DNA from 4 places in the Sporomusa intestinalis genome. Region 3 is predicted to be linked to each of the others. Evidence: riboswitches for the same ligand, from Rfam matches in the RefSeq annotation. Region 3 holds a riboswitch; each other region holds the start of a gene.
The links. Region 3 has a riboswitch for thiamine pyrophosphate ahead of thiD (bifunctional hydroxymethylpyrimidine kinase/phosphomethylpyrimidine kinase). Riboswitches for the same ligand answer to the same signal wherever they lie in the genome.
Positions count from the first base shown of each region.

Region 1: another riboswitch for thiamine pyrophosphate. It lies ahead of thiT (energy-coupled thiamine transporter ThiT); the one in region 3 lies ahead of thiD (bifunctional hydroxymethylpyrimidine kinase/phosphomethylpyrimidine kinase).
Region 2: another riboswitch for thiamine pyrophosphate. It lies ahead of thiC (phosphomethylpyrimidine synthase ThiC); the one in region 3 lies ahead of thiD (bifunctional hydroxymethylpyrimidine kinase/phosphomethylpyrimidine kinase).
Region 4: another riboswitch for thiamine pyrophosphate. It lies ahead of thiS (sulfur carrier protein ThiS); the one in region 3 lies ahead of thiD (bifunctional hydroxymethylpyrimidine kinase/phosphomethylpyrimidine kinase).

Region 1 is NZ_AP042390.1:4,280,431-4,288,243, forward strand. It holds gene ACZ481_RS19925 (FAD-binding oxidoreductase) at 36-1,412, opposite strand; gene ACZ481_RS19930 ((Fe-S)-binding protein) at 1,425-2,693, opposite strand; gene ACZ481_RS19935 (FAD-binding oxidoreductase) at 2,694-3,857, opposite strand; gene ACZ481_RS19940 (thiamine diphosphokinase) at 4,137-4,856, shown strand; TPP riboswitch at 4,927-5,030, shown strand; gene thiT (energy-coupled thiamine transporter ThiT) at 5,094-5,756, shown strand; gene ACZ481_RS19950 (small acid-soluble spore protein P) at 5,992-6,141, shown strand; partial or broken gene ACZ481_RS19955 (ECF transporter S component) at 6,250-6,540, opposite strand; gene ACZ481_RS19960 (cbb3-type cytochrome c oxidase subunit I) at 6,559-7,813, opposite strand, start outside.
Region 2 is NZ_AP042390.1:1,714,894-1,722,706, forward strand. It holds gene ACZ481_RS07720 (hypothetical protein) at 1-355, shown strand, start outside; gene ACZ481_RS07725 (carbonic anhydrase) at 346-936, opposite strand; gene ACZ481_RS07730 (hypothetical protein) at 1,039-1,668, opposite strand; gene thiC (phosphomethylpyrimidine synthase ThiC) at 1,670-2,971, opposite strand; TPP riboswitch at 3,038-3,136, opposite strand; gene pyc (pyruvate carboxylase) at 3,180-6,629, opposite strand; gene ACZ481_RS07745 (hypothetical protein) at 6,774-6,959, opposite strand; gene ACZ481_RS07750 (ATP-binding protein) at 7,119-7,813, shown strand, end outside.
Region 3 is NZ_AP042390.1:219,605-227,417, reverse strand. It holds gene ACZ481_RS01105 (basic amino acid ABC transporter substrate-binding protein) at 1-115, opposite strand, end outside; gene ACZ481_RS01100 (mismatch-specific DNA-glycosylase) at 308-847, opposite strand; gene ACZ481_RS01095 (metallophosphoesterase) at 851-2,065, opposite strand; gene ACZ481_RS01090 (hypothetical protein) at 2,336-3,028, shown strand; gene thiD (bifunctional hydroxymethylpyrimidine kinase/phosphomethylpyrimidine kinase) at 3,069-3,875, opposite strand; TPP riboswitch at 4,044-4,156, opposite strand; gene clpB (ATP-dependent chaperone ClpB) at 4,501-7,083, shown strand; gene ACZ481_RS01075 (HD-GYP domain-containing protein) at 7,248-7,813, shown strand, end outside.
Region 4 is NZ_AP042390.1:2,875,631-2,883,443, reverse strand. It holds tRNA gene ACZ481_RS13570 (tRNA-Asn) at 1-19, shown strand, start outside; tRNA gene ACZ481_RS13565 (tRNA-Ile) at 158-232, shown strand; tRNA gene ACZ481_RS13560 (tRNA-Glu) at 270-344, shown strand; tRNA gene ACZ481_RS13555 (tRNA-Val) at 506-581, shown strand; tRNA gene ACZ481_RS13550 (tRNA-Val) at 684-759, shown strand; gene ACZ481_RS13545 (tRNA (adenine(22)-N(1))-methyltransferase) at 887-1,576, shown strand; gene ACZ481_RS13540 (Nif3-like dinuclear metal center hexameric protein) at 1,567-2,688, shown strand; TPP riboswitch at 2,764-2,874, shown strand; gene thiS (sulfur carrier protein ThiS) at 2,942-3,142, shown strand; gene ACZ481_RS13530 (thiazole synthase) at 3,148-3,933, shown strand; gene thiH (2-iminoacetate synthase ThiH) at 3,959-5,056, shown strand; gene thiE (thiamine phosphate synthase) at 5,089-5,733, shown strand; RNA gene rnpB (RNase P RNA component class A) at 5,798-6,151, shown strand; gene ACZ481_RS13510 (nitroreductase family protein) at 6,195-6,758, opposite strand; gene ACZ481_RS13505 (TMEM165/GDT1 family protein) at 6,942-7,604, shown strand.

The DNA.
Region 1 (7,813 bases), 1.5 Mb from region 3:
TCCTCCCCCTCATCAATGTTACAACTATTTTATCGTTACGCATTAAAGAGCTTGCCGGGGTTAAACAGGCCTTGCTCATCGAGGACCTGTTTCAGCTTTTGCCCGGCGGCAAAGCCGGTTTCCCCTGTCTCCCATTTGAGAAACGGTGCTTTCATATAGCCAATACCGTGTTCGCCTGACAACGTGCCGCCCAGAGCCAGGGCCGCCTGGAATAATTCCGCTACCGCCTGCTCCACCCGTTCCATTTCTTCGCGGTCATGCTTATTGCTCAATATATTGGGATGCAGGTTGCCATCACCGGCATGACCGAAAATAACCATCTTTAAGTCATACTTGCGGGCGATCTCGCGCAGGCGGCGGACCATGGCCGGGATCTCGCTGCGCGGCACAGTGGCGTCTTCGGAGATTTTAGTCGGATTGAGCTTGCCGCAGGCCGGGGAAATGGCGCGGCGCGCACGCCACAGTTTATCAATATCAGCCGGGGTGGAGGCTGCCTGGATCTCAGTGGCGCCGCACTGTTTGCACACCTTCATGACATGCCCGGCCTGTCTGGCAATAGCTGCCGCACTGCCATCCACTTCAATCAGGAGAATGGCCTCGGCCTGGACGGGCAGACCCACCTGCAGGTAATCCTCGACGGCGCGGATCGTCAGGTTATCCATAATCTCCAGTGTGGTCGGGATGGTGCCGGAGGCAATCATTTCGCTGACAGTGCGGGCGGCGTCATCAAGGCTGTTAAAAATAGCGAGCAGGGTTTGTTTCGCGCTGGGTTTGTCGACAAGTTTTATATATGCCTTGGTCACAAGCCCCAGTGTGCCTTCGGAGCCGACAAGGAGCATGGTCCAGTCCGGACCGGCCATCTCGCCGTCAAACCGGTTGCCCAGCTCAACGACACGGCCGTCAGGCAAGACAACCTCCAGCCCCAGCACATAGTCGCGGGTGATGCCGTATTTAACGCCTCTGGGGCCACCGGCGCATTCGGCAATATTGCCGCCCATGGTTGAGGTCTTGGCACTGGCCGGGTCAGGCGGGTAGAAAAGGCCGGCCTGATTTACAGCCGCAACAAAATCCTCGGTAATTACCCCGGCTTCGACCACAGCCACCCGGTTGGCCTTATCAATCTCAATAATCCGGTTAAGGCGGGTAAGCACAAGGCAAATGCCGCCCTTTACCGGCACCGAGCCGCCGGATAAGCCGGTGGCCGCGCCTCTGGCCGTTACGGGGATATTGTGTCTGCCGGCCAGTTTAACAACAGCAGCGATTTCCGCCACACTGCCGGGCTTAACCACCACCTCAGGCGGAAAATCGCGGAAGGTAGCGTCAAAAGAATAACAGAGCCTGTCTTCCAACTGGTCCATAACATATTGAGGACCAACCAGTCTTTTTAATTCAGCGATAATTTGCTGTTCCATTTCTCCACCTCCTTAGTCCAGGCCGTAAGCCCTGGCAATAATCTCAGCCGTATGCAGCACCTGCATGGGGCTGCCTTTTTGCCCCAGTCCGTCGGTAATATGCATCCGGCAGGCTGAGCAGCCTGTTGCCAAAATATTGGCTCCGGTCTTTTCCGCGTTAGCCAGTTTCCAGTCATTAATGGTCCGGGCTACGTCATAGTAAGCCATGCTGAAAGTGCCGCCGGCGCCGCAGCATTTGGCGGCATCCTGCATTTCTGCGTATTCCACGCCGGGAATAACCTTTAATAACTGCCGCGGTTCTTTGGCAACGCCCATGCCTCGCACCAGGTGGCAGGGGTCATGGTAGGTAATTTTCGCCCGTACTGTCCGCAGCTCGTTTTTGAGCCCCAGGGCCGCCACAAACTGGGTAATGTCCTGTACTTTTCCGGCAATTGCCTCCCAGGACTTTTTTACGGCCGGATCGGCGATAATAGCGCCGTATTCATGCTGTAAGGCCGACCCGCACGAAGCACAGCCGGTAATGATGGCATCGTAATTGCCGGCTGCCAGCAGCTTGACATTTTCTTCAGCCAGATGCCGCCCTACCTGATAGTCGCCGGAAGTAAACGCCGGAGTTCCACAGCAGCTTTGCCTGGCCGGAATGACGACCTCGGCCTTGTGGTCTTTAAGAATCTTAACAATGGCTTCACCGGCTGCCGGATAGACATAATTCAGCATACAGCCGGTATAAAACGCCACTCTCGCTTGCGGCGCCGTTACCCTGCTGGTTTCCGGCAGCCGGGTTCTTAGCGGCGAGACGGCTAGCGGCGGAATGATCCGGCGCTGACTAAGCCCGGCGCCAGGCACCGGGATACGGGCTAATTTCCCCCTGCCGCCTGGGGCATCTTTAAAGACAAGCCCCTGAAAAGCAGCCCCCATTTTGAGCCCCAGATCAAACAGCCGGCGGTAGGTCAGGCCGGTGAACGCCAGCTTTTTAGCCAGAGGCAGTCCATTGTTGGCAGCCAGGACCTGCCTGGCGCTTAAAAACAACTCATCGGTCCTTACGCCGGAGGGACAGCCGCTGACGCAGGCTTTGCACAATAAGCACCTGGACATGCGGGCCTGCAGCGCAGGGGTCAGCGCTAATTTTCCCTCACTAACCGCTTCCAGCAATTTGACTTTGCCTCTGGCTGTGGTGTTTTCATTGTCGGCGGCTTGAAAAACCGGGCAAACAGACCGGCAGGTACCACAGCGAATGCATTTGACCAGTTGTTTTTGCCATTCTCCGTAATGGTTCGCCATTTATTTCCCCCCTTGCAGCGTCAGGCGATTCAGGATAAGATGCGGGTCAAAAGCCAGCTTGGCTCGCTGCTCAAGCTCGGCCAGAGCACCGCCGCCGGGACCTCCGGCCAGCCGCTCATACTTGCCGGCCGCAATGCCGCCCGCCTGCTTAACAGCCGCCTGCAGCTCGGCAATAAAAGCAGCGTCCGCTTCCGGCCCGGGGCAAGCAATATTGAGTTTGCCCTCCGCCACCTGGCCAAACAGGCCGGCTTGAACGCCACAACGCCTGGCCGCTTCATAACAGGCGCCAATGAATTCGGCCTGACGGGTAAAGGCCAGCTTATATTCATCAGTCAGGACGTACCTGCCGGCCTGATGATAGAGACCGTTCCAGGTAACTGCTGTCTGGCCGCGCCCTTCATAAGCCTCCCGGACCGTCCCGCCCTGCTTTTTAATAAGCGCCGCCGCACTTTTGCTTTGCTCATCGGTTTCTTCCCGCAAGCCGTCAAACTCCAGCATAACCAGCTGACCTTGCCGGTTGTTTGGGAAAAAATCCTGCACCCTGTCATCCACCCACAACAAATAGGCCGGTACCAACCGGCTTTCTCTCAGGTCTTTGACAAAGGCCAACATGGCTTCCAGGCTGGAAAAAGTGACGGCCACCCCTTTGCGCGTCTCCGGCACAGGCAATAATTTCAGCAGAAATTGGGCGGTAATGCCATAATCGGTGTAGGGCGCGTTAAAAAAACGGGTAAAGTCATAACCGGTAACATTCTTGACAGTTTTACCGCCTGTTTTCAATACCTCGCCTGTCGGCAGAACAACCTCCGAGCCCATCAGGAAATGCTTGGCGCTCCCGTATTTCAGGCTGGATAGGTTAGAACAGCCTTCATAAAACAGCTGCCCGACCGTTTTGTGATGATAAAACGGGGTGTCGGCCGGGATAAAACGCAGGCCTTGCGCGCCTAACCGCTCGGCCAGCAGCCCGAGTGTAACGCCGGCCTCGACAGTGGCGACAAGGTTAGCCGTATCAATTTCAATGATTTTATCCAATTTTGCCAAATCGATGGTTACGCCTGCAGACTTTCCCGGCCGGTAGTTATATAGCAGACTGCCAGTATCAGCCGCTGTCCGCACTAGATGCTGCAACTCCTCGCTTGACCGGGGGAACACGGATTGGCTCACGGAAAGACCTCCTTCAGAATATTCTAATATAATAGTAGCGGCTTGTTGCTCCGCGCAACATACAATTACGACCAAACGCAGGAATTGGCTGACGAACCCGCCAAATCAGTCCCCAAACACGAAAACATGGGGATAGAAAACATGGGGACAGGTTATGTGTTTCATCCCCAAGCAGCCCCCGGCCTGGTTTATTGACAGCTCTAATTAAAGGCGAAAAGGATAATAAGGACGCGAGGGTGAAGTAAAGATTTAAAGTATTCGAATGGGACAGGTGTAAACATGGGACATACTGTAAAGCTGCCGCAGGCAGAGCTTATATTTGGCAAACCGCTGCCGGCGGCAACGCTGTTGCTGGCGGCCGGCGGCAGACCGCCGGCCGCAGAATGGTTTCTGCAGCTGGCACCCCAGGCCCCTCTGTGGTGTATCGACAGCGGCATCCATATCAGCCGCCAGGCCGGTATAACCCCGGCCCGGATCATTGGCGACGGCGACAGCGCCAGCCCCGAGGCGTGGGCCTGGGGCAAGAGCCTGGGCGTGCCGGTCGAGGCCTATCCCGCCGACAAGGATCATACCGATTTTCAGCTGGCTTTGCTTAGAGCCCGGGCTATGTACGGTCCGGCCACTGCCGTTGTCACCGGTGTCTGGGGTGGGCGGTTTGACCATACTTTTAGCAATATTCAGTCGTTAGCCGGCTGGGAAGCACTTGGCGGCAAAGGGATTGCCGCCGATGAGTCGGAAGTCATGTTGTTTATAGCAGGCCAGGATACCGTGCGGATAAAAGCGGAGGCCAAGCCTGCCGTCGTCTCCCTGCTTTCCCTGTCCGACTGCTGCCTGGGGGTTTCCATTGACGGCGTGCGCTGGCCTTTGCAGAAAACCGAGCTGCGGCGGGACCGGCCCTACGCCATCAGCAACCGGCCGCTGGCCGCCTGTCAGGAAGTAACGGTAGCGGTGGCTGCAGGCTTGCTGGGGGTTTATCTGCAATGGCCCCATGATAAATAAGAACAAAACTTGCAAAACTTATAAAATACTTGCCGGTTAAACCAAACAGTGCTATAGTGGAATAAAATACCAAATATGCTAGGGGTGCCTGCGGGCTGAGAGATGAAAGCAGATTTCATTAACCCTTAACCTGACCTGGATAATGCCAGCGTAGGGAAGCGACTTGACGTACAGCAAAAGCCGCAGGCCTGCCAGGGCCTGCGGCTTGTATTTATTTTCGAATGGAGGAGAAAAGATATGAACGGCAATCTGCTGGACAACCTGGCAACGATTGCAGCCAGCCCGACCGTACTGTTGACGCTGGGAGGAGTTATTCTGCTGGTCGCAGCGCTGCTGCGCATGAAGAAGATAACATGTAACGCCAGGCTGATGTCCCATATCGGGCTCGCGCTTGCTCTGGCTGCCATTCTGCACGCCTTTAAGCTATACCATATGCCGCAGGGGGGCAGCGTAACTCCCGGCAGCATGATTCCCATACTGCTGATGGCGTTTTTTTACGGCCCCGAGGTTGGGTATCTCACCGGTTTTTTATATGGTATGATTAATTTGATCCAGGACCCCTTTATCCTGCACCCGGTACAGATGTTGTTTGATTATCCGCTGCCCTTTATGGCTTTGGGGCTGGCAGGCTATTTCAAGGGCCGGTACCTGACGGGGGCTGCTGTCGGCATTATGGGACGGTTTATCTTCCATTATCTTTCCGGCATCGTGTTTTTTGCCAGCTATGCGCCGCCGACGGTCTCGCCCTATCTGTATTCCTTCCTGTTTAATGCCAGCTACCTGAGTATTGAATTTATTGTTTGCGTAATTATCATGCGCCTGCTGCCGATTGAACGGATTGAAATGACCATTAAACGGCAGGCATTGGTTGGCGACCATGTTAAAGAAACGAAAGTATAACCCTGATTCCTGGATGAAATTTATACTGTCCCGCCATTGGCGGGACAATGTTTATTACGACGCGGGGACAGGCTACTAGGCTACTGTTTTGCTTGTGGCAAAACAGCACAATTAACCGCAGGTTTTCCACGCATAAAACCAGGTAAGCCGCGCAAGTTATATAGTAAGGTATAAGCACCGGCTAATCGCCGGACTGATATTAATATCCAGCAACTACCGGAGGGAGGAAGAATATATGACGAAACCGGAAGCTTACCCTGTGGATCAGCCCCATCCGCCTAAACGCAGCAAAAATCAGGATAGCGATATGCCGGAACCACTTTCCGGCTCCAAGAAGGTTAAAAATCATAACCACACCGGCCAGCGCCACGGCGAAGGCTCCTAATTCCTTGTCTAACACGCATACGAATAGCCGGCGCACTAACAGCCATTACGGCCAAAAAAGATGCCCTACAGTTCCTGAACTGTAGGACATCTTTTTTGAATAGCTGCTTTACTTGCGGCTTCCTGCCCAGAACCAAACAGCCGCATATTTTCTCGACTTGACCACAACCGGCAGTACAATAACCGCCGCCACGCCGCTCTGAACGAGGTTGCCGGGAATGGATGCCATCGGCACCAGCCAGCTGCCGTAAATAATCCCTGCGGCGCCATAATAAGCAACCACTTTCATGCAACAAGCCGCCGCCAGGATCAGGACATAGGCCGTCAACGTCCGGTTGGTTTCGCAGATGGCGCCGACCGTATATCCCATGAGACCGACAATGGCCAGCGTAAAGGGAGCCCATAAAAACCATGCCCCTTAAGGTTTTGGTTTAAGATACTCATCCAATACCATTTTCGTTTTCCTTAATGCCTGTTCCAGTTTATTCGCCGTAACCACTACTTGTTGAAAGCCGGTGTGAAGATCTTTTAGCGCCATACATTGCTGCTCTTCCAACAGCTTCAGCGAAGGAAAACAGAGCGAAAAACTGCTCCAGGCTTTGTTTATAACTACATAGGTGAGCAGCGAGCTGCCCGCGGCATATACCAGCCCGCCTGCCAGCCGCAGCAGCAGCCAGGGAAAAAGCCCCTGGTTGGTTTGACCAACAGTTAAGCCCAGAACATACCAGAAATGCGACTGAAGGCCGCCGGCAACAAGCAGGGCGACTGACATAATCAATAAACCGCCATTGAGCAGCAGGAGTCCGATCCAGCTAAACAAATAATTTTTTGTGTCAAGTGCGACCTCTGAGAAAAAGATGTAATAGCTCAGGGCCAGCACCAGAAAACCAAAGACGCCAAACACCGCAAGATGGGAGTGGGCGGAGGTTATGTACGTTCCGTGAATATATTTGTTAACAGCCGGAATAGCCATAAAAAAGCCCAGCAGACCGGCTCCAAAAATATGATAAAACATACTGCACGCCAGCATGGCTGTAACCATTTTCTCCCGTTGTCCAAATTGGTAAAAATACTGGACTTTTACCGTCCTCATAATAGAATAAAGCAGTAATAACACCGGCACGATCTGGATTGTGCTAAAGGCGCCGCCGACCCAAATCCAGTAGGCTGGTCCGCCGGTCCAGTAATAATGATGGCCGGTAGCCAGAACACCGGTTACCACCATAACTATCATATCCAAATAAAGTACATTTTCAATGACCCGGCGCTGCATTCCCGGCAGTGTCACCACAACGGCCCCCAGCACGCCGGTGCCGATAAGTTCCAGGCTCATCTCCTCCCACAGATGAACGACCCAGAACTTTAAGAATTCTTCTGCGACCGGATGCGAATAACGCAGGATGTTGGGAATAAAAAAAACGATCAGGGTAAAACTCCCCGCTAACATACTAACCAGCGTGGCCCGGCTTTTTGGTACCTTTGCTGCCATATATGTCCGGATAAGATTATAAAACAGGATGCTGATAGAGATCGCAATCCCCACTTTGAGAGGCGGCAGCGCTTCGAGATATTCAATGCCTGCATTGAACCCAAGGATAAGTGAGCCAAGTATTGTTACTATCGTGACTAACAACAGCCAAAAATTTGCTTCGATTAGTCTTACACTATAGATT
Region 2 (7,813 bases), 1.5 Mb from region 3:
GGTCGATAAACTGGGGACAGATGAGGTGGTGGCCCGCTGTGGCTCGTGCGGGCAGGAAACCGACCTGGGAGTGATCGTCGGCACCCGCTATAGCGGAGCCGTGGAGGTCATTGCCGCACTCCGGACCTTATATGCTGTCAGCCATTATAAAGCCCGGAAAAATCAGGATGAGCTGGGCGTGCTCAGATATTGCAAAAAACATGATCAGCTGCAAGCGATTATTACCGGAACCATGTATCATAATCCCCTGGATATGGCGGCTGACTTATATAAGCTGATTGAGAATAGGCCGATTAATATTGTTGAAGCCAAACAAATCATCGCGAATATGGTTAAGAAAGGCAGTCATGAGTGATTACCGGTGTAATCCATGTCTACGTTGCCATCATAGATATTATGAATGGCGCCAATAATCTGGAGACCTTTGGCAGGGATTGCTTTTCTGAGGACAGGGCTGGCTGACTTTAATTTGTCAATGTTAAAGTCGATGTTAGCCCTGATTGCATTTGGGAGCAGTTCACCTGTACAGTGTTTGGCGTTTTCAACGGCCGGGACAATCGCCTGCAGGATTGAGCAAAGATGCAGGGGCGCCTCGGCCCCGGACAGGGCAGCCTTCACTGCGCCGCAGTCCTGATGCCCCAGGACGAGGATCAGCCGCACTGCCAGGTGTTCAACGGCATATTCCAGGCTGCCTAAAACAACAGTGTCCACAACCTGGCCGGCAGTTCTGACGACAAACAAATCTCCCAGTCCCTGATCGAAGATGATCTCAGGGGGGATGCGTGAATCGGCGCAGCCCAGGATGGCGGCAAATGGCTGCTGCCCTCGGATCAGCTCCAGCCGTTTTTTATAACCAATGTCAGGCTTGGCATACCTTTCGGTTACATAGCGCTTGTTGCCGGCGATTAGTTTCTCCAGGGCTTGATAAGCATCCATAAAAACACCCCTTCTGATAATTAATTTTGGCGTCAGATAATAAAAGTGGTACTGTTACAAGTAATAAATGCTTAATTACTTGCCAACAGTACCACTAAGAGCTTACAGTGCAGATGATCTGCGGCCTGAGCGGGCATGAGAAGTTGCTTGGCGAATAGTTGTTTGCGGTTTTGCCGGCAGAATAGAGACTAAGTTGCCGATATCTTTTAAAATCGTAAACAGCAAGAGGGGGTTTATCAATTCGGCCGTATACCCGTAGGTCGTGATATAATGCTGGCCGCGGTAACTTGTCAGGGCAAGGCGGCCGCTTTCCGCCAGAATGGTTTGCTGGCGGAGTAAGCTTGCCTGCATGCTATCCAACAAGTCAAAGGCGCGGGCGAGATCGGCCTGGCAATTCTGTTGGCATACCTGGCGGTAGACTTTGCCAAGAGGCTGATTTATTGTTTCAGCCTGTAATCCCGGCTGGTCTGGGGTTAAGCTCGCCAGCAGGCTGCCAATACAGTCAAAGGCTGGTTGGAAAATGATGAAGGTGATGATCCAGCGGAAATTTTGCTGGTGCCGATGAGCGCCCGGGCGACAGCAGGTAAGGTTCTGAAGCATTTTTTTAAAAAACTGACTGCGCCCATCATCGACACCGAACTTGTCACATGCCAACAATAGTTTCGAGCGATAGAAATCGACTAATTCCTGCAATAGTGCCGGTTCCGAAACAGATGTCATGGGTGTGTCCATGTTAGGCGATGCTCAGATCTTCCCCATTGAGGATTTTTTTCATATTTTTCATGGGGCACATTTTACCACACATCGTACAGGTATCTTCACACTCCGGTTGCGACTCCGCCCGGTATCTGCCGGCTTTTTCCGGATCAATAGCCAGTTCAATCATCCGGGGAAAGTCCACATCAGCCCGGGCTGCGCTCATCTGGTTATCCCAGGCGCGGGCCCCGGGAATTCCTTTAGCGATATCGGCCGCGTGAGCCGCTATGCGGGAGGCAATAATCCCTTCCTTCATGTCATCCAGGTTGGGCAGGCGCAGGTGCTCGGCCGGTGTCACATAGCAAAGGAAATCGGCGCCATTGGCCGCGGCGATGGCACCGCCGATCGCACTGGTGATATGATCGTAACCAGGCGCAATATCAGTGACCAGCGGGCCTAAAACGTAAAAGGGGGCGCCGTGGCAAAGCCTTTTTTCCAGCAGCATGTTGGCGGCAATTTCATTAATAGCCATATGCCCCGGGCCTTCAATCATCACCTGCACATTCCGCTCCCAGGCCCGTTTGGTTAATTCACCCAGGGTAATAAGCTCCTCAATCTGGGCAGCATCGGTGGCATCCTGAATAGAACCGGGACGGCAGGCATCGCCCAGGCTCAAAGTGACATCATATTGCTCGCAGATAGCCAGCAGCCGGTCATAATACTCATAGAAGGGGTTCTCCCGGTTGTTAAGCTCCATCCAGGCAAACAGCAAGGAGCCGCCGCGGGAAACTATATTGGTCAGCCGTTTGTTCTGCTTCACCCGTTCGGCTGTTTTCCGGTTCATACCACAGTGGATGGTCATAAAATCCACGCCGTCTTCAGCATGGCGTTCGACAACGGAAAAGAATTCATCGACAGAGATGTCTTTTAAATCCTTGTCAAGCATGCCGACCGCGTCATACATCGGCACTGTGCCAATCATAACCGGCGAGGTCTCTATCAGCCGGCGCCGGAATTCGCGGGTTTTGCCATAGCAGCTTAGGTCCATGATGGCTTCGGCCTTTAACTCAATGGCTTTTTGCGCTTTTTGCAATTCAAGCTCAATATCATAACAGTCTTTGGAAACACCGAGATTGACATTAATTTTGGTGCGGAGTTTTTCGCCGACTCCCATGGGATGAAGGCGGGTATGATGACGGTTTGCAGGGATAACCACCCTGCCGCTTGCCACTAATGTACGCAGCAGCTCAGGCTCAAGCTGTTCCTCCCGGGCTACAATTCGCATCTGGTCGGTAAGGATGCCCCGCTTCGCGGCATCCATTTGAGTTGTGTACATAATCTTTTTCCCCTTCCTCTGTAATTATATTTAGCTATAGGCAAAGGTGAGGGTAGGCAAGCTTCTGTTCTGGCAATGTAAAAGCTTTCCTACGGTGGTACTAACCACATCAGGTTCGAGGGTTGGAGTTTTAGTCCTCTCAGCCGTTGGGCACCCCTAGCTATAACTAAGCAACAATAATCATGCTGTCTTATCAGACAGTACTAGGCAGTTATGCTTTCACAGTTTTCAGCAGTTCAATCAGCAGGTCGCCTGTTTCCACAGGGTCCTGGGGTTTAACATACAGTTCCTTGATAAGGCCGTCAAAAGGAGCCTGAATCGTTGTTTCCATTTTCATAGCTTCGGTAACGACCAAGGGATCTCCTTTTTTTACATGATCTCCTTTTTCGACCATTACTTTAACCGCTTTCCCGGTCATGGAGGCGCCAAGATGGTTAGGATTGTCTTTTTCCGCTTTAATACGGGAAATGACAACTGTTTTAATATTCTTATCCTTGACAATAACCTCCCGGGGTAAGCCATTGAGTTCAAAATTAACTACCCGCGTGCCGTCAGGCAGTGGTTCCTCGACGGAAATAAACTTAACGACAAGAGTTTTTCCTTCCTCAATGTCGACTCTGATTTCCTCTCTGGGTTTTAAACCATGGAAAAAGGTTGGCGTATCGAGCATGGCTACTTCGCCGTAGGTATTGATAAAGCCGGCCCAGTCGGAGAATACTTTCGGGTACAGGGAGTAAGCCAGCACATCGGCGGTCGTAACCGGGCGCTGCAGGATACCTGCCAGGGTATCGCGGATTTCAGTAAAATTGGCCGGTTCCAGCAATTCACCCGGGCGTTTGGTCAACGGTTTCTTACCCTTAAGGATGATGCGCTGCAGTTCCTTGGGGAAGCCCTGGTAAGGCTGACCGATTTGGCCGGCGAAGAATTCTACCACCGAGTTAGGGAAGTCCAGGGTGTCGCCTGTTTCATAAATTGCATCCTCTGTCAGGTTGTTTTCCACCATAAACAAGGCCATATCACCGACGATTTTCGAGGAGGGGGTTACTTTGACAATATCCCCAAACATATCGTTCACCTGACGGTAGACCTCTTTAACCTTATCCCACTGGCTTTCCAATCCCAGCGATTTGGCCTGCTGCCGCAGGTTGCTATACTGGCCGCCGGGCATTTCGTGCTGGTACACCTCAGGATTGGGAAAGAAGAGACTGCTTTCAAACTCTTTGTAATAGGCGCGGACATCCTCCCAGTAATGGGACAATTCATTCATTTTCCGGATATCGGCAACAGGCTGCCGCGGATGTCCCTGTAAAGCGTAATACAGGCTGTTGCCGCTTGGCTGTGACGACATGCCGGACAAGGAGGAGATGGCCGTGTCGACAATATCTACACCGGCGTCAATGGCCCGGGCATAGGCATAAATGGCGTTGCCGCTGGTATCGTGCATATGCAGGTGAATCGGGATTTCCACCGTATCTTTCAGGGCCGAAACCAGGCGGTAGGCCGCCTCCGGTTTCAGCAAGCCGGCCATATCTTTGATGCACAGCATATGCGCGCCGGCCTGTTCGATATCTTTGGCCATATTTACATAGTATTTTAAATCGTATTTGGGACGGGCCGGGTCCAGGATGTCGCCGGCATAGCAGATCGCCACCTCGGCCACCTTGCCGGACTGCCGCACGGCGTCAATGGAAGTTGTCATACCGGCAAGCCAGTTCAGACTGTCAAAAATCCGGAACACGTCGATACCGGCCGTGGCGGCGTGAGCCACGAAAGCGCGAATGACATTGTCGGGGTAACTGGTATAACCCACCGCGTTCGAGCCGCGCAGCAGCATTTGAAATAATATATTCGGCGTGCGTTTTCTCAGTGCTGCCAGACGCTGCCAGGGGTCTTCCTTGAGAAACCTGTAAGCCACGTCAAAGGTTGCTCCCCCCCACATTTCCAGTGAGAACAGATTGGGCAGCATATGGGCAGTAGGCGAGATAACATTCAGCATGTCATAGGTGCGCATCCGGGTCGCAAGCAGCGACTGGTGGGCGTCGCGCAGGGTGGTATCGGTTAATAATACCGCCTTTTGTTCTTTAACCCAGGCCATTAATCCCTCCGGTCCGCGCTCGTCCAGAATTTGCTTGGTGCCATCAGGCAGCGGGCCCGGGGGCGTTTGGGGAAGCCTAAGCGGCGGGAAGCTGGGCTTGGCGCGTTTCGGCAGTCCCTCAAAGCCGTTAACCGTTGTTTCGGCCAGGTATTTGAGCAGTTTGGTTCCCCGGTCCTGCGGGATAGGAAAAACAAAAAGCTCCGGGGTGGTATCAATAAATGTAGTGTAATAATGACCGCTCAGAAAATCAGGATGATTGACTACATTATAGAGAAAAGGGATGTTGGATTTGATGCCGCGGATGCGGAATTCATGGAGGCAGCGTTTCATTTTCGCGATTGCGCTTTTATGGGTGAGACCGGAGGTGGAAACCTTGACCAGCAGCGAATCGTAATAAGGGGTGATAACAGAACCGGCATAGGCGTTGCCGGCATCAAGGCGCACCCCAAAGCCGCCGCCGCTGCGGTAGGCTGTTATTTTACCGGTGTCGGGCATAAACTGGTTCGCCGGATCTTCTGTCGTTACCCGGCACTGAATGGCATGGCCGTTACAGGTTATAGAAGCCTGACCGGGGATGCCGATAACGTCGTCGCTCAAACGGGCGCCGTCCGCAATATACAGCTGGGACTGGACGATGTCGATGCCTGTGATCATCTCGGTAATCGTATGTTCTACCTGGATACGGGGATTAACCTCGATAAAATAAAATTGCTCGTCCGGCGTAACCAAAAACTCAACCGTGCCGGCACTGACATAATTAACCGCTTTCATCAGCTTGACGGCCGCATTGCAGATAGCATGGCGCAGTTCGTCGGCGAGGGAGATGCTGGGCGCGATCTCAATCACTTTCTGATGGCGCCGCTGGACGGAACAGTCCCGTTCGTACAGGTGAATGATATTGCCGTGCCGGTCGCCCAGGATCTGAACCTCAATATGTTTGGGGAACTCCAGCAGGCGTTCAAGGTAGATCTGGTCATCGCCAAAGGAGGCCTTGGCTTCCGATTTGGCGCGCATATAGGACTCCTCAAGCGCAGCAGCCGTCCGGACAATCCTCATTCCCCGGCCGCCGCCGCCTAAAATTGCCTTAATGATGAACGGATACCCATATTGCCGGGCGAAGGCCCGTACATCCTCGATCCTGTTTACCGGGCCGTTGCTGCCGGGGATGACCGGCAGGCCGGCGGCTACTGCCTGGGCCCGGGCATTAATTTTATCCCCAAACATGGCTAAATGTTCTATCTCCGGGCCAATAAAGAGGATGCTTTCTTCTTTACAGCGTTTGGCCAGATTAATGTTTTCCGCCAGAAAGCCGTAACCGGGATGAATGGCATCTGCACCGCGGGTTTTGGCAATACGCAGTATGCTTTCGATATCCAGGTAGGCATCAACCGGGCTTTTATCCTCGCCGATTAAATAGGCTTCGTCGGCTTTATAGCGGTGCAAGGAGAAGATATCTTCTTTGGAATAGACTGCGATTGTGCGTATTCCTAACTCATTACAGGCGCGTATAACCCTAATGGCAATTTCGCCGCGATTGGCAACAAGTACTGTCTGAATATTTTTCATCTAATTCCCTCCCAAAGCAAGCAATAGTGCATGATAAAAATACAACTGTCATTGGTAATTTACCACCGATTTACAAAAAACACAAGCTAATATTGCGAAAAATATTAGCGTTATCATAACAAATCATACGGAGGGTCCGGCAAGCTATAAATCTACATTTTTCGCATACTCCACATAACTTTTTACCAGCTCTTTTAATTCTTTGCTTACTGTCTGTTTAATAGAGTCTGACGCTAGTGCATTTTCCGGGACTGCTGCCTCAGATACAGCAGTTTCCGGGGGCGTTTCAACAGGCAGGGAACTTTCCGGTACAGGCTCCTTCTGGCTCACTTGTGGTCCCTCCAGTCGTTATAGTTTGATAAATCAGAAAATTACTGTGGAAAATAATGTAATATAGTTATATAATAAGTAATAGTAAGTAGTCTAGTCAATTAAAGCACAAAAAAAACAAATAAAAAAACAAAAAAACATGAAGTCAGGTGGTAACAAATGGGGTGGCTGGTGCGGATACTTGAATCGATTAAACAGGAGATCATTACCGGTACGGTTTGCGGCCTTAATATGGAGGGCGAGCCGGCTTCCTATGTCAGAATACCAAGGGATCATTTTACGGCCGAGCTTAATCAGCTGACCGAAGCCCTCATCGAATCGGTTCAGAGTAATACGTTTGCCCCGCTCAAGGTGTATATCAGCTGGATGTGTAAGCTGCGGCTGGAGCAGGGGGTCAGGTTGTCTGATATTATGGCTTTTTTTGATTTATATGAAACCGCTGTTAAAGACGCCATGTCGATTTATCTGAAAGAGGATTTGGTCAGCCTGAACCGGTACCGCCGGGAAATTGATTCTTTGCTGGACCGGGTCCGGGTTTTTGTTTCCGAGTATTTTTTTACACTCTATGAGGAAACGGTGTATGAGCAGTTTGAACAGTTAAGGACAATCAACGAAATTACGGCTTACCTCACATCTTCCCTTGACCTGAATGAGGTCCTGGACTTTATTGCCGTCAGCTCCATCCGTTTATTCAAGGCTGACTGCGGCAGCATTTTGCTTATTGATAAAAACGGCACCCTCCACGCGCCGGTTACGGCCGGCTGGAATGATGCCGGCTCGTCCGCCGTTATTGCCGACACCATTGCTTATTCAACAGGGGTTATGGAATGGAATTATGAAGACTTATTGTCAGA
Region 3 (7,813 bases):
CCTTAAGGACTTTAGCTGCCGCCGGCTGAGCCTGCTGGCTGCCGCCGCAGCCGGCTAAGCCTACAGTCAGTACAAACAGGGCCAGAACAATAAATGTAAGCCATTTTTTTGACATAATATGTGCGTACCCCTCTCCTCTGCATAATCTATTCATAATTATACTTAACTTTTAAATAGCAGCCAAGCAGCGCCAACAACTGAATTTATAAGAAAAGCAGGCTTTCTCTCCAATAAACGCCTGCCTCATCCTTTTTCCTAATATTCATGCCAAATTTTTGCCACTATCGTCCTGCCACCGTGGGCATTATCATTCCGGCAAGTGAGTGGAACACGCCAGGAGCCGCGCCAGCTCCTGATAATAAGCCAACTGCTCGGCAAACACAATCCGCGTTAAACCACTGGGAGACGGCACAACAAAATCGATTACTCCTGCCACCGTCTGCACCGGCTGCTGCCCGCATTTGATCTTTGCCCGCCCGGCAAGCGCCTTATATACTCCCACCCCCGCAAAGCAGGCGATCCGTGGACTGTACCTACGGAGCTTTGCTGTCAGAATTTCCTTCCCCGCCTGATATTCGGCTCTGGTAATCTCGGCGGCCGCCCGGCTGGGACGGGCTACGATATTGGTGATCCCCAGGCCTACAGCCAGCAAATTCCGGTCTTCTTCAGGCCGGAACTGGCAGGGCGTAAGGCCGGCCGCGGCTAGCAGCTTCCAGAACTTATTTGAATAACCGGCAAAGTGATGCCCTGTTGCGGCTGATCTGAGGCCGGGATTAAAGCCGATAAATAAAATGTTCAGGTTGTAGTCAATAATATCAGGAACCTGCTGCATGACAACCTCCGCCATTTGCTATGCTTCTCCCCGCTTGAGTGTAAATAGGCTAACCTCTGCCGGACAGCCGATTCTCAGCGGCATCCAATGGCCGGTGCCGACGCTGACATATCCGTAGGAGCCCTGCTGCCGGAACATCCCCCGCATGTAGCGATACTGTACCGGCAGCAGGGAAACGCCAAAAACCGATACCTGACCGCCATGGGTATGGCCGGCTAACGACAGCGGTACCTTAGCCGCAAAAGCGTTGTCAAAAAAATCGGGATGGTGGGCCAGCAGGACGGTAAAGGCCTCTGGCGGTATGGACCGAACAGCCTGAGCAAAAAAATCCTGCCGTTTCGCTTCCTGCTCTGCTTTGTTTCTGCCCCAGGGATAATCCACACCAGCCAGATATAACCCGCCGCCTACTGCCTGGCTGCGGTTTTCCAGCACCGTGACCGGGCTGGCATACAAAGCCTTACGAATGCGGCCAATATCCCGGAAGTATTCGTGATTGCCCAGGCAGTAGAACATACCGTGCGGCAGTTCAGAATGAAAAGCGGTCAGCCGCGCCATTGTCGGCGACAGCAAATCCAGATCGTCCACCAAATCGCCGGTAATTGTCAATAGCTGCGGCTTTTCCTGCTTAACCATGGCCAGTACCCGATCCAGCTTATCCATGCCAAAAAATGAACCAATATGAGTATCACTGATTTGAGCTATGGAATAGCCGTCAAGCGCCGGCGGCAATTGCGGGAAAGACAGGGTATACCGGTGAACAACAATATTTGTATCCCCGCCAACGACGCCATACGCAGTAACCGCCAGCGGCAGGGCCGGAACCACAGCCACGGCCCCCTGTAAAAACTGCCGGCGGGTTAACCCGCCCCCGGCCGCTACTCCTCCCGCTGCCGGTTCTGTCGCTGTTTGTCCGGTTTGCCGGCGGCTAAACCGCCTTGCCAGCAGCCTGACAACATAGCCGGCCAGCAGTACCCCGAGCATGAACAACAGTCCAAACAGCCATACATACGCCGCGTAAGCGGCATACCGGGCCCATTCGCCGGCAGGGCGCAGCCAGCGGCCGCTGCCAAGAATCGCGAATGATAGGATGGTGGCCAGCCAGTAACCATACCTAACCGCCTTGCCGGCATAAACAGGGTGCCATTTAGGCAGAATTCGGACCCCCAGCCAGGTCAGCCCGCCAAAAAGCGCCAGTATGAACAAGATTCCATAGAGTGCCGGACCATGCTGCATATTAGCCTCCTTATAACCCTTATCCGTATCTCCTAATTATCTCCGTAAAATACCTTTAGTATAGTAGATCTTAGCGAAAAAAAAAAGCTCTATATCCAGCAGTCAAAAATGATAGATAAAAACAAAGAAACCGTATACAAAATTACCGGTTTCTTCTATAACTTATTGTTTTTTTGTTAATAAGGGCATATTTTTTTAGGCAAAAACATACGGCATATAGTACAGTGCTCACTTTTGAAGCTGTACTCTGAAAGGAGGTGAGGGATTACCATGGCGGTTATAACCAACACCTGCAATACGACCTGCAACACTACCAGCTCCACCACTAATCCGGACACCAATACCACCGACAGTACCACTACTACCACTAATACCACGACCAGCACGACCAGCGACAATATTTCAATAATCAATACCCTGTTAGCTGACATCAATGCTGTTATCCCCAACTATTCCTCACTTGTTGCTTCCTACCGGCTGCTGGTCGGCGCCTCGGAGGAAATTCAGCGTACTCCCGGAGTACCGTTTGAAATCTTTGAGCGGTCCGTAATCCGTTATGACCGGGCAGGCACTCTGATCGATATGCTGAATGAACTGCTATGCTGCAAAATTGCCTTCAGCAGTGAACTGCTCAGCATTACCTGCGCGCCCATTGATATAGTAAAGCTTGTGACTGATTGCCTCTCGTCCGCTGCCGATGACCAGTGCGCTACCGCCGAGCAGATCGTTGTGCTGGAAGCCCTTCGCCAAACACTGTTCAACCGCTGCCGCACCACCTCCTGTTTTGGTCCCCCGCCGACAGGAATTACCCCCGAACCGCCCGCCAAGCCGGCCCAGACGGAGCTGCCGCCTGGTGATGTCCTTAGCGACCTGGAAACAACGCAGGAGCTGGAAACAGAAGCCACCCCTGTTGCCCCGCCAATACCCCGGCCCCAAAGCCCCTTAACCCGCAAGCACATCTAGTACTGGCGCCAGGCTGCGCAGCAAGGTGCAGCACCGTCACCTAATCCGTCAGCAGGCCTGCCCGCTTATACAGACTGTAAAAATGGTGCGTAGGCCCCACACCTTTGCCAACAGACAAGGAATGTTCAATCGCCAGGGTTATGTATTCTTTGGCCGCCTTTACCGCGGCCGCTACAGGCAAACCGCGGCCGATGTTGGCCGCTATAGCGGAGGAAAGCGTACAACCTGTGCCATGGGTATTCCTGGTGTTAATCCGCCGGGACGGCAAATACACTGGCTGGCTGCCGGCCAGTAAGACATCTGTGGCATCACCGCTCAGGTGCCCGCCCTTGAGCAGCACACTCTGGGGTCCCAGGGCAAAGATCTCCCGGGCGGCGGCTTCCATATCGGCAAGGGTTGTGATGGAGCGACCGGTAATTACCTCTGCTTCCGGTATATTGGGGGTCACAATGGCCGCCAGCGGCAGCAAATGCTCAACCAGCGTACTCTCTGCCGCCGGCTGCAGCAAATGATAGCCGCTTTTTGATATCATAACCGGATCGACGACAATATTTTTAGCGTTATATTCCCTTAGCTTGTCTGCAATCACTTGTATGGTCTCAACTTGCGATACCATGCCAATTTTAACGGCCGCCACCTCAATATCATCAAAAATTGCTTCAAGCTGCCGGGCGATAATATCTGGCGTAACATCCTGAACCGCAAATACCCCCTGGGTATTTTGCGCAGTGATCGCGGTAATGACGCTCATCCCATATACCCCATGGGCGGCAAAAGTTTTAAGGTCGGCCTGGATACCGGCCCCGCCGCTGGAATCGGAACCGGCAATTGTTAACACATTTTTCATATCCTCACCTCACAATTAGAAAAACTTGGCTTGGGCCAGTCCGCCGGGATGCCGGCAGAAGCCGCCCGTGCCCTTTAGGGTATAGATTCTTCTTACCCCTTAGATCATAGTCTGATGGGGTAAAAATAGGCACAGGTAATCCGTGCAGGAATACCTGTGCCCTCAGTTGATGGCAGCAATTAGCTTCCCTACGCTGGCATTATCCAGAATCAGGTTAAAGAGTCAAAGATATCAAAGGATCTTAATCTCAGCTGGCCTCTCCAGCGCCCCTAGCCCATACCTTATAAAATTGTTTAAATTTTAACATATTTTACCTAAAAATACAAGCCATCCAATCTGTAAAGCTACCGGACAAGCCTCCATTGGATTAATATCACTGCTAAAACAGGTAATAACGCCTATAACAAAAGTCAAATAAAGTCAAAAAGTCAGTAAAGGTGAGTATCCCTGCGCCTGCTCGCACTAACAGGCAAAAAATCAGCCGATTAAGCCTAAAATCAACGTACATTGCCTTTAATCCGACTCCTATTAATAACATTTTTCTGCTAATATTTAACTGTAAGCTTATTTTAGCACATAATCCTTGCAGTAACTTCAAATAATTTTTTCAGGGAGGGATAATATAATGAACAGTGAAAAATATACCCAGAAAGCTGCGGCGGCCCTGCAGGAAGCGCAGCAGCTGGCCGCCCTGCACTACCATCAGGAGCTAACCGCCAAACACCTGGCACTGGCTCTTGTCAAGGATGCCGAGGGTATTATGGCTTATCTCCTGGCACAGCTGGCCGTCGACATCCGGCTGTTTACCGTTAAACTTGAGCAGTTGCTGCAGACCATTCCCGCGGTCCGGGGGCAGGACAGCGGACTGCGCATGAATACCGCCATGGTGCGGGTACTGGCGTTAGCCGAAAAACATGCCCAAACTATGAAAGACGATTATATCAGTGTCGAACATTTGTTTATGGCCATCACGGATGACGGTGATGCCGACCTGGTAAAAGTATGCCGCGATTTCGGCCTGACGAAAAACCGGATTCAGGAGATTATCACTGAGTTCCGGCGCGGGCAAACAATCACCACCGATAACCCTGACGAAAACCTGCAGGCCCTGGCTAAATATGGCCGGGATCTGACGGAACTGGCCTGCCAAGGCAAGCTCGACCCGGTAATCGGCCGGGACGAGGAAATCCGCCGGGTTATTGAAATTTTATCCCGCCGCACAAAAAATAATCCGGTGCTGATTGGCGAGCCCGGGGTTGGCAAAACAGCAATTGTTGAAGGCCTGGCCAGGCGCATTGTTGCCGGCGACATACCGGAAACCTTAAAGAATAAAGCCGTGTATTCCCTCGATCTGGGGGCCATGCTCGCCGGGGCCAAATACCGCGGCGAATTTGAAGAACGGCTGAAGACAGTATTAAGTGAAATCTCCAAATCCGAAGGCAAAATCATATTGTTTATCGATGAGCTGCATACCGTGGTGGGGGCCGGGGCCGCGGAAGGAGCCATGGATGCCGGCAATATCCTCAAGCCAATGCTGGCCAGGGGCGAACTCCGGTGCATCGGCGCAACCACGCTGAATGAATATCGCAAGCATATTGAAAAAGACACGGCCCTGGAACGGCGCTTCCAGCCGGTTATGGTAAACCAGCCCAACATCGAGGACACGATTTCAATTTTGCGCGGGCTAAGAGAGCGTTACGAGGTCCACCATGGCGTAAAGATAAAAGACGCCGCCCTTGTCGCCGCCGCGGTTCTGTCCGACCGGTATATTTCCGACCGCTTTTTGCCGGATAAGGCGATTGACCTGATTGACGAAGCGGCGGCCAAGCTGCGTACCGAGATCGATTCCATGCCGACAGAGCTGGATGAGACCTTGCGGCGGGTTATGCAGCTGGAAATTGAGGAACAGGCCCTGAAAAAAGAAACCGACTCTTCTTCCAAAGACAAACTTGGCCGCCTCGGCCAGGAGCTGGCCGCCCTCAAAGAGCAGGCCGAGTCCCTAAAAGCGCAGTGGCAGCTGGAAAAACAGGCTATCATCCGGCTTAGAGACTTAAAAGAAGAGATTGAAACTGTCCGCACCCAGATGGAAGCCGCCGAGCGGGCCTATGATCTGAACCGGCTGGCCGAACTCAAATATGGACGCTTACCGGAGCTTGAAAAAAAGCTCAAAACCGAAGAAGAACAGCTCACCCATAACCGCACCCATAAAACCATGCTCAAGGAAGAGGTCGATGAGGATGACATCGCCAAGGTAGTCAGCCGCTGGACAGGTGTACCTGTAACCAAACTGATGACGGGCGAAAGGGAGAAACTGGTCAACCTGGAAGACATCCTCCATCAGCGGGTCGTCGGTCAGGAAGCCGCGGTCACAGCCATCAGCGAAGCCATTATCAGAGCCCGGGCCGGTATCAAAGACCCGAGCCGGCCTATCGGTTCCTTTATCTTCCTGGGTCCGACCGGGGTCGGCAAGACCGAACTGGCTAAAACCCTGGCCGAGGTACTGTTTGATGATGAACGCAGTATGATCCGGCTAGACATGAGTGAATATATGGAGAAACATGCCGTCGCCCGTCTGATTGGCGCCCCGCCCGGTTATATCGGTCATGATGAGGGGGGCCAATTGACGGAAGCTGTCCGCCGCCGCCCTTACAGTGTCCTGCTGCTGGATGAAATTGAAAAAGCCCATCCTGATGTGTTTAACGTCCTGCTGCAAATTCTGGACGATGGCCGTCTTACCGACAGCAAGGGCCGCACGGTTGATTTTAAAAATACGGTGATCATCATGACCTCCAATATCGGTTCCCATGAAATTTTAAACAGCGATTTTGCCACCGCCAAAGATCGGGTGCTGGATTTACTGAAACACAACTTCCGGCCTGAGTTCTTAAACCGCATTGACGATATCATCGTCTTTAATGCCCTCACCGCCGGGCAGGTCGGTGCCATTGCCGCCATCATGCTGGAAACCCTCAACAAACGCCTGCAAAAACAATTGAGCATTACTTTGACCTGGGATAACAGCGCCCTGGAACTATTATCAAGAGAGGGCTATGACCCGCAATTCGGCGCCAGACCGCTGAAACGTTTAATCAGCCGCCTGGTTGAGACCGAATTGAGCAAAATGATCATCAGGGGCGAAGTACCGGAGGGCAGCAAAGTACAACTAAACGCCCCCGCCGGCAAACTATCCATAACAGTCCGTACCTAACCCCTTGCTGCTGAAAATAATGAGTTCGTAAAATCCCCGCTTGCCGGGGATTTTTTTTCTAGGACCTCGGCACTAGCATCCATGACTTAAGGCTGATTGTAATTCGCCAGGATCAACTTTATACTTATATTGCCATGATTTTTACTGAAAAGGGGGTTGGGAGTATGTCAACAAGGATGATCAGCGTCAATGAGTTAGTTTCCGGGATGGTTATCGGTGAACCGGTCCTGTCAGCCAGCGGCAAGACCTTACTGGGGAAAGACATTGTTGTCAACCCCCGCATCATCTCCCTGCTGCTCATGTGGGATGTTCACAGCATTATTATTATCGATGAAACAGCCGGGCAGGAAACGGAAAGCCCGCAGGAATCGCCGCCGCCGGTTGCCCAGCCAAGCAGTCTGACGGCAGACTTTATTGCCTTTTTTAAAGAATATGACAGTGTGATGACAGGTGCTGCCCATTCTTTTGATTTTATTAGAAATAACAATCAGATTCCGGTACAGGAACTTAAGGATACTTCGTTCAGCATCTACTCGGCTGTGCTTTCCACCGGACCGGCAATTATGGATTACCTGCTGGTCAGCGATTATAATCTGGCCGACAAAGTGGCCCGCCATTCGGTCATGGTGGCTTTTATCAGCAGCATTATCGGGCGGAAGCTGAGAATGACCGACGACCAAATCCACGTGTTAATTCTGGCGGCCTTGCTGCATGATGTGGGAAAGCTGGT
Region 4 (7,813 bases), 2.7 Mb from region 3:
AGTCCTACTCGAGGAGCCATAATAAGCAGAGAGCCAAGTTTTTAGGAGCACTGGCGACGGGGAAACTTGTGCGAATCGCTTAGTTCCGAGCGCTAGCGAAGAACATCCTATATCTGTTTAACAGGCTTTCTCCGGAAAACCTGTTTTACTGTCTTTAGGGCCTATAGCTCAGCGGTAGAGCAGCCGGCTCATAACCGGCTGGTCCCTGGTTCGATCCCAGGTGGGCCCACCAACGTGGGATGTGGGAGACCGCATCCCACCTCTCAAACGGCCCGTTGGTCAAGCGGTTAAGACACCGCCCTTTCACGGCGGTAACAAGGGTTCGATTCCCTTACGGGTCACCATAAGCAGCGAACCAGGTTCTCACGAGTCGATAGACGAAATGAGAACCTGTGTGATAAGCAGAGAGCCAGATTTTTAGGAGCGTAGCGACGCGGAAATCTGTGCGAATCGCTTAGTTCTGAGCGTAGCGAAGAACCTCCTTTCTCAATATCAAAATTAATACGGGCGATTAGCTCAGCCGGGAGAGCGCCTGCCTTACAAGCAGGATGTCGGCGGTTCGATCCCGTCATCGCCCACCATAAGCAGAGAACCCAAGAAGGCGAGCCGTGAGGCGAAGGCTGATTGGTGTGAATCGCTTAGTTCTGAGCGGTAGCGAAGAACTTCCTTTATTATCCAAACATGGGCGATTAGCTCAGCTGGGAGAGCGCCTGCCTTACAAGCAGGATGTCGGCGGTTCGATCCCGTCATCGCCCACCACAGCAAAAAACCTGCGAATTTAACTTCGCAGGTTTTTTGCTACCCATCAGAATCGGCAAGCAATCAAGGCTATGAGCCAAAGGATAAGGGGAGAAGATAACAACAATAATTGCCAGGAGGGCTGTTTGTGAAATTGGGTCAGCGCTTACAGACGATTGCCGCCATGGTGCCGGCCGGTGGGACTATGGCCGACATTGGGACTGATCATGCCTATTTGCCCATATATCTTGTAACAGAAAAGATTGTGACCCGGGCTATTGCCGGTGATGTTCACCACGGACCGTATGTATCGGCCAAAAATGCGGTGGCGGCAGCGCAGCTGCAGCAGGCGATCTCGGTTCGCCTGGGTAACGGCCTGGCGGTCCTGCAACCGGGGGAAGCCGACATTGTGGTCATTGCCGGCATGGGCGGTGCCAACATCATTGCGATCCTGCAAGCCTGTCCGGATATAACCGGCAGGATACAGCGCCTTATCCTGCAGCCAATGATTGCCGCCGCTGCGGTCCGCGAGTGGCTCGATACCCACGGCTGGCAGATTGTTGACGAACAGTTGGTGCTGGAAGAGGGGAAACTCTACCAGATTATGGCGGCCGAGCCTGGCGCCGGCTCCATTGCCGACAAGTCACTCTATGAGATTGGGCCGCTGCTCTGGCAGTCCAGGCATCCGCTACTCAGGCAGCACATGAATGAACTGATCAGTCATCTGCGCGCCGTAATTCTGGCGATGAGCGGGAGTGACGGCGCAGTAAAATCCGCTAAATACCGGGAATACACCAGTAAGCTTAACGATTTGGAGGAAAAGCTGTCATGTCTGTAATTTGCCGTGATGTTTTACACGCGCTGGAAACACTGGCGCCCCCGCAGCTGGCGGAACCGTGGGATAATGTCGGGTTGCTGCTGGGTGATCCCGCGCAACCGGTTCAGAAAATAATGGTAGCCTTAGATGTGGACCAGGCCCTTGCCGCTGAGGCCATTACCGCCGGCGCGGACCTGATTGTCGTTCATCACCCGCTGATTTTCAAAGGCCTTACCCGTATCCGTACAGATTCCCCCCAGGGAAAGCTGCTGGCTGACCTGATTACAGCCGGCATCGCGGTGTATGCCGCGCATACTAACCTGGACAGCGCCCGCGGCGGGGTGAATGATGTATTAGCGCAAAAGCTGGCATTAACGGAAATCCGGCCGCTAACTACTGCCTATCAGGAGCCACTGCATAAATTGGCTGTTTTTGTGCCGGCCACGCATGTTGACCAGGTCCGGACGGCAATCACCGCAGCCGGCGCCGGGCATATCGGCAATTACAGCCACTGCACGTTTCAAACCCAGGGTACGGGAACCTTTTTCCCATTAACCGGCGCCCAACCCTTCCTCGGCCGGCAGGGAAAACTTGAATTTGCCGACGAATGCCGCCTGGAAACTGTTTTTCCGGCCTCGCTGCGGTCGCAGATCATTGCGGCCATGGTGGCGGCTCACCCTTATGAGGAAGTGGCCTATGACGAGTATCAGCTGCTAAACAAGGGCCCGAGCTATGGCCTGGGACGGGTGGGGGCCCTGGCTGCGCCAATGGGGCTGGCCCGGTTTATCAGCCAGGTAAAAACAGCCTTGCAGATTGGCACCGTCAGAGTGGCCGGCGCTGAGGCTGAACAACAGGTCGGCACGGTGGCCGTATGCGGCGGCAGCGGGGCCAGTCTGATCCAGCAGGCCGTTGCCGCCGGTGCCCACGTTCTGGTTACCGGCGACGTGAAATATCATGAGGCCCAGCAGGCGGCCGCGGCCGGCCTGACCATTATTGATGCCGGCCATTTTGCCACCGAACAGCCGGTTGTCGGTTTTGTGGCCGACTATCTGCAGCAATGGGCCGGCAAAAATCATTGGGATATTACAATTATTGGCAATCAGTCGAATAAAGACGCATTTACATTCTGTTAGCTCCGGTTAACGGGCCGGCAGCAGCTTGACGGGTTGCCTAATTTTGGTATACAATAAATACATATAAATCAAAAACTGGCTGACCGAGGGAGCTCATGTTATGGGCTGAGAGTGAAACTATTAAGTTTCTTACCTCCAATACCTGATCGGGATAATACCTGCGGAGGGAGGTCGTGTGTAATTTGTGTAATTGTGCGCGTCATTACCCGGTGGGGGCGACGTGCTTTTTATTTTTTATGAAGGAGGAAGCAGTGTGAGATTAACTGTAAACGGCCGAGAGCTGCACATGCCGGACGGCGTTACCCTGGCTGAACTGGTTGGCAGGCAAAAATTCAATCCTGAGGTCATTGTGATTGAGCATAACCGGCAAATCGTTAAAAAAGAAGAGTGGCAGACAATTATCTTACAAGCGGAAGACTGTCTTGAAGTGGTTACTTTTGTAGGAGGAGGCTGATTGTGATGACGAAAGACCCCGTGGGCGATGCCTTACTTATCGGCGGCAAGCAATTAACCAGCCGGTTATTTTTAGGAACAGGGAAATTTGCCAGCAACCGGCTGATACCAGAGGTGGTCAGCGCTTCCGGCTCGCAGGTGATCACGGTTGCGTTACGGCGGATTGACCCGGCCTATAAAGAAGAAAACATAGTTGACTACATACCGGGTACCTGTACCTTAATGCCCAATACCTCCGGCGCCAGAAATGCCGAAGAGGCGGTCCGCATTGCCCGGTTAGCCAGAGCCGCCGGGTGCGGCAACTGGATTAAAATTGAAGTGATTGCCGATAACCGCTATCTGCTGCCTGACAATATCGAGACAATTAAAGCCACCGAGGTGTTAGCGGCCGAGGGTTTTGTGGTGCTCCCCTATATGAGTCCTGATTTAATGGCGGCCAAACGTCTGGCTGCAGCGGGGGCCGCCGCGGTTATGCCGCTGGGAGCGCCGATTGGTACGAACCGCGGTCTGAAGACCAAGGAAATGGTAAAAATCCTGATTGAAGAAGTGCCGCTGCCAATTATTGTTGACGCCGGTATCGGCCGGCCGTCCGAGGCGGCCGAAGCCATGGAAATGGGGGCGGCGGCGGTGCTGGTAAATACGGCGGTGGCAACAGCCCGCAACCCGGTTGTTATGGCCGAAGCCTTTGGTCTGGCCGTCGCCGCAGGGCGCAAAGCCTATCTCGCCGGTCCGGGGGCCATCCAGGGTGATGCCGCGGCCTCGTCGCCCCTGACGGGTTTTCTCCGCGAGTGAATAACAGCAGGCAAGGAGGTATATTGTGAGTGTTTATGAGGAACTGTCAAAATACCGGGATTTTGACTTCGCAGCAATCTTTGCCCAGGTTACTGCTGCCGATATTCAACGGGTTATCAGCAAAGACCGGTTAACTGTAGCTGATTATCTGACCTTATTATCACCCCAAGCCGAGCAGCAGCTTGAGGCTATGGCCCAGCAGGCCCACCGCCTGACGGTACAGCACTTTGGCCATACCATTTTGCTCTATACACCGCTATATCTGGCTAATTACTGTGTTAATCAGTGTGTATACTGCGGTTTTCACGCCCACAACGCAATCGAGAGAAAAAAACTGACACTGGATCAGGTCCGGGCTGAAGCCGAAGCTATCGCCGCCACCGGTTTAAAGCATATCCTTATACTTACAGGCGAATCACGCCATCATTCTTCTGTAGGCTACATTAAAGACTGTGTCCGGATATTAAAAGACTTTTTCACCTCGATTAGTATTGAAATATATCCTCTCACTACCGATGAATACCGTGAGCTGGCAGCGGCCGGTGTGGACGGCATGACCATTTACCAGGAAACCTATCATGAGGCAGCCTACGCTGAGCTGCATCCGGCCGGCCCCAAACGGGACTACCGGTACCGCCTGGATGCTCCGGAACGGGCCTGCCGGGCCGCGATGCGCACCGTTAATATCGGGGCGCTTCTGGGCCTCAGTGACTGGCGGCAGGAGGCGTTTTTGACAGGTGTGCATGCCGATTACCTCCAGCGCAATTACCCCGGGGTCGAGATCAGCATGTCGCCGCCGCGGATGCGGCCCCATGTCGGCGGTTTTCCGCCCCGGGTCATTGTCAGTGATAAAAATTTAGTGCAATATATTCTGGCTTTCCGGTTGTTTATGCCGCGCGGGGGGATCACCCTGTCGACCCGTGAGAGCGCCGCCCTGCGCAATAATATGCTCGAACTCGGCATTACCAAAATGTCAGCCGGGTCGTGCACCGCCGTGGGCGGGCACTCGGAAGCGGCGGCTGTCGGCCAGTTTGAAATCTCTGACGAACGCAGCGTAGCTGAAATGGCGGCGATGCTGTATGCCCGCAATTACCAGCCTGTCTATAAAGACTGGCAGCTATAGCGGGCGGAGTGCCAACGAAGGAGGGAAGAAGGATGCCAAGACCGGGGATGACTAATTTTTTAACCACAGCCATATATGCCTTAACCGCCGAAGAGCATTCACTGGGCCGCAGCAATGTGGAAGTAGTGCAATTGCTTATCAGCGCCGGTATTAAGGTCATACAATACCGGGAAAAAGATAAAAAGGCCGGACCAATGTATCAGGAGTGCCTGATCATACGGGAACTGACACAGCAGGCCGGCGTTACCTTTATTATTAATGATCATATTGATTTAGCCCTGCTGATTGGAGCCGACGGCGTCCATATCGGGCAGGAGGATTTGCCGCCGGCCAAGGTTAGAGAGTTAATCGGCCCGGATATGCTGCTGGGCTTGTCCACCCATTCACCGGCCCAGGCCCAAGCGGCAGCCGCACTGGGGTGTGTTGACTATATCGGGGTAGGGCCGATCTTTGCCACCCGGACCAAAAAAGACGTTTGCGCGCCGGTAGGGCTTACTTATCTGGAATATGTCGCGCGCAATCATGCACTGCCATTTGTCGCCATCGGCGGCATTAAGGAGGGCAATGTAAAAGAGGTCAGGCACCATGGCGCCCGTATCGTGGCCATCGTTACCGACATTGTCGGGGCGGCTGATATTCCCGCCAAGGTCCGGGCAATCCGGCAGGCGTGCCGTTAAAGCCGGCCGTATTTGACTTGTGGCTTGACTGGTGATAAAATTAAAGTTCCCAGCAAATATAGTCTGAGTAGGAAAGATGATCGCGGATATACCTGTATATCCGAGGAAAGTCCGAGCTCCGCAGGGCAGGGTGCTGGATAACGTCCAGCGAGGGTGACCTCAGGGAAAGTGCCGCAGAAATGTGAACCGCCCGGCATAGCCGGGTAAGGATGGAACGGTGCGGTAAGAGCGCACCAGCAGTCAGGCGACTGACTGGCTAGGTAAACCCCATCTGGAGCAAGACCGAATAGGGAAGGGATGAGGCGGCCCGCTGATCCTTCCGGGTTGTGTCGCTAGAGCCGTCAGGCAACTGCCGGCCAAGATAAATGATCATCGCCGTTGCTACGGAACAGAACTCGGCTTAATGAATACTCAGATAAAGGGAATAATATAACCCGCAGCCAGCAAGGCTGTGGGTTATATTATTTCCAGAATAAAATTTCCGGCGGTTTCCGGGGGACGGCCGGCGGCCTGCCGACCTGGGGGTAGCCCACAACAATAGGAGCCACTGCTTCAAACTCCGCCGGGACAGCAAGTTCTGCCTTGACTGCCGGCAAATTGAGAAAAGGCCGGGCAAAACCAATCCAGCAGGTGCCCAGGTTTAAACTATGGGCGGCAAGCATGAGGTTCTGAGCAGCCAGACAGCAGTCTTCATAGTGTTGGGGATCTTGGGCTTTGGCAAAAATAATGATAAGTGACTGGGCATTATAGAAGATATTAAATTCTGGGTTCTCAAGGGCCGGTTTATATTTGTTCAGTTTCGGCACCTGGTCAAGCAGGGCTAGCAGCAGTTGCTTGCTGCGATCAGAATAGGCCTGCAGCAGCGCGGCGTCTTGGATAACGCCATAGGCCCAGGGCTGAGAATTCATCGCGCTGGGGGCCTGAATTGCAGCCTGCAGCAGTTTATCAATCGTCGGCCTGTCAACCTTTGTAGTGGTATAGCTGCGTACGGAGCGCCGGCTGGTTATAGCGGCCTGTAATTCCATTGCCATCCATCCTTTCCGAAGTAAGTAAAGCTTGGTCAGGGCAAATTTTGCGGCTGACGCGGCGGAGAGTTTAGCTGTTTGCAAACATCTTATCCTAATCCGGGGCAAATGTAAAGCTGCGGACAAAATATTGCCGGCTTCTGGCCATACTATTAGTAAGCTGTTTTATAGGAGGAAATTTCTTTGACGGCATTCTTGACTTCACTAACCATTGTCATCCTGGCGGAAATGGGCGATAAGACCCAATTGCTGGGGATGGCTTTTGCCACGCGCTACCACTGGCGCACTGTCATGTGGGGTGTATTGGCGGCCACCATTCTTAATCACTTGTTTGCTGTACTTGTCGGCAGCTACATCACCCTGTTTATCCCCCTGCAGTATGTTCAGATCGCTGCCGCCGGCTCCTTTATTATATTTGGCTTGTGGACAATCCGGGGCGACAAATTAAATGGCGAGGACCGGGATAGGGACCGCAGCCCGTTCTGGACAGTAACCATCGCCTTTTTCATTGCCGAAATGGGGGATAAGACCCAGCTCGCCACCGTGGCGCTGGCCGCTCAGTTTGCCGGCGCAATGATACCGGTATGGCTGGGAACAACGGCCGGCATGATGATCGCCAATGCAATCGGTATTCTTATCGGTGTGGTCTTAGGCAAAAAAATACCGGAGCGGCTGGTTAAATGGTTTGCAGCCTTCGTATTTATTGGTTTTGGTGTTTATGGCCTGTATGCCTATCTGCCGCGCGAGCTGCTGACAACGCCCTTGCTGGTGGGGGGAATAGCGGTAATTTGCCTGGCGGCTTTCCTGATCGCCCAGAAAAGTGGCGACAGGCTGCCGCAGCCGTAAGCAGGACGCAGCCTAAAGAAAAAATAATTTTAATGTTGTTTAATCCCTAGACAAATAGCTTTTTTATGCTATAATATAAACATATTTAAATATTACCTGAGTCAATGATGACTACTCCACATTTTATGTAGGGGGAGTCTTTTTTTTTATGCATTGGCGAAGGTTTATTATTGCTTGATAGTTTGATTGAGAACAACCAAAATATTACA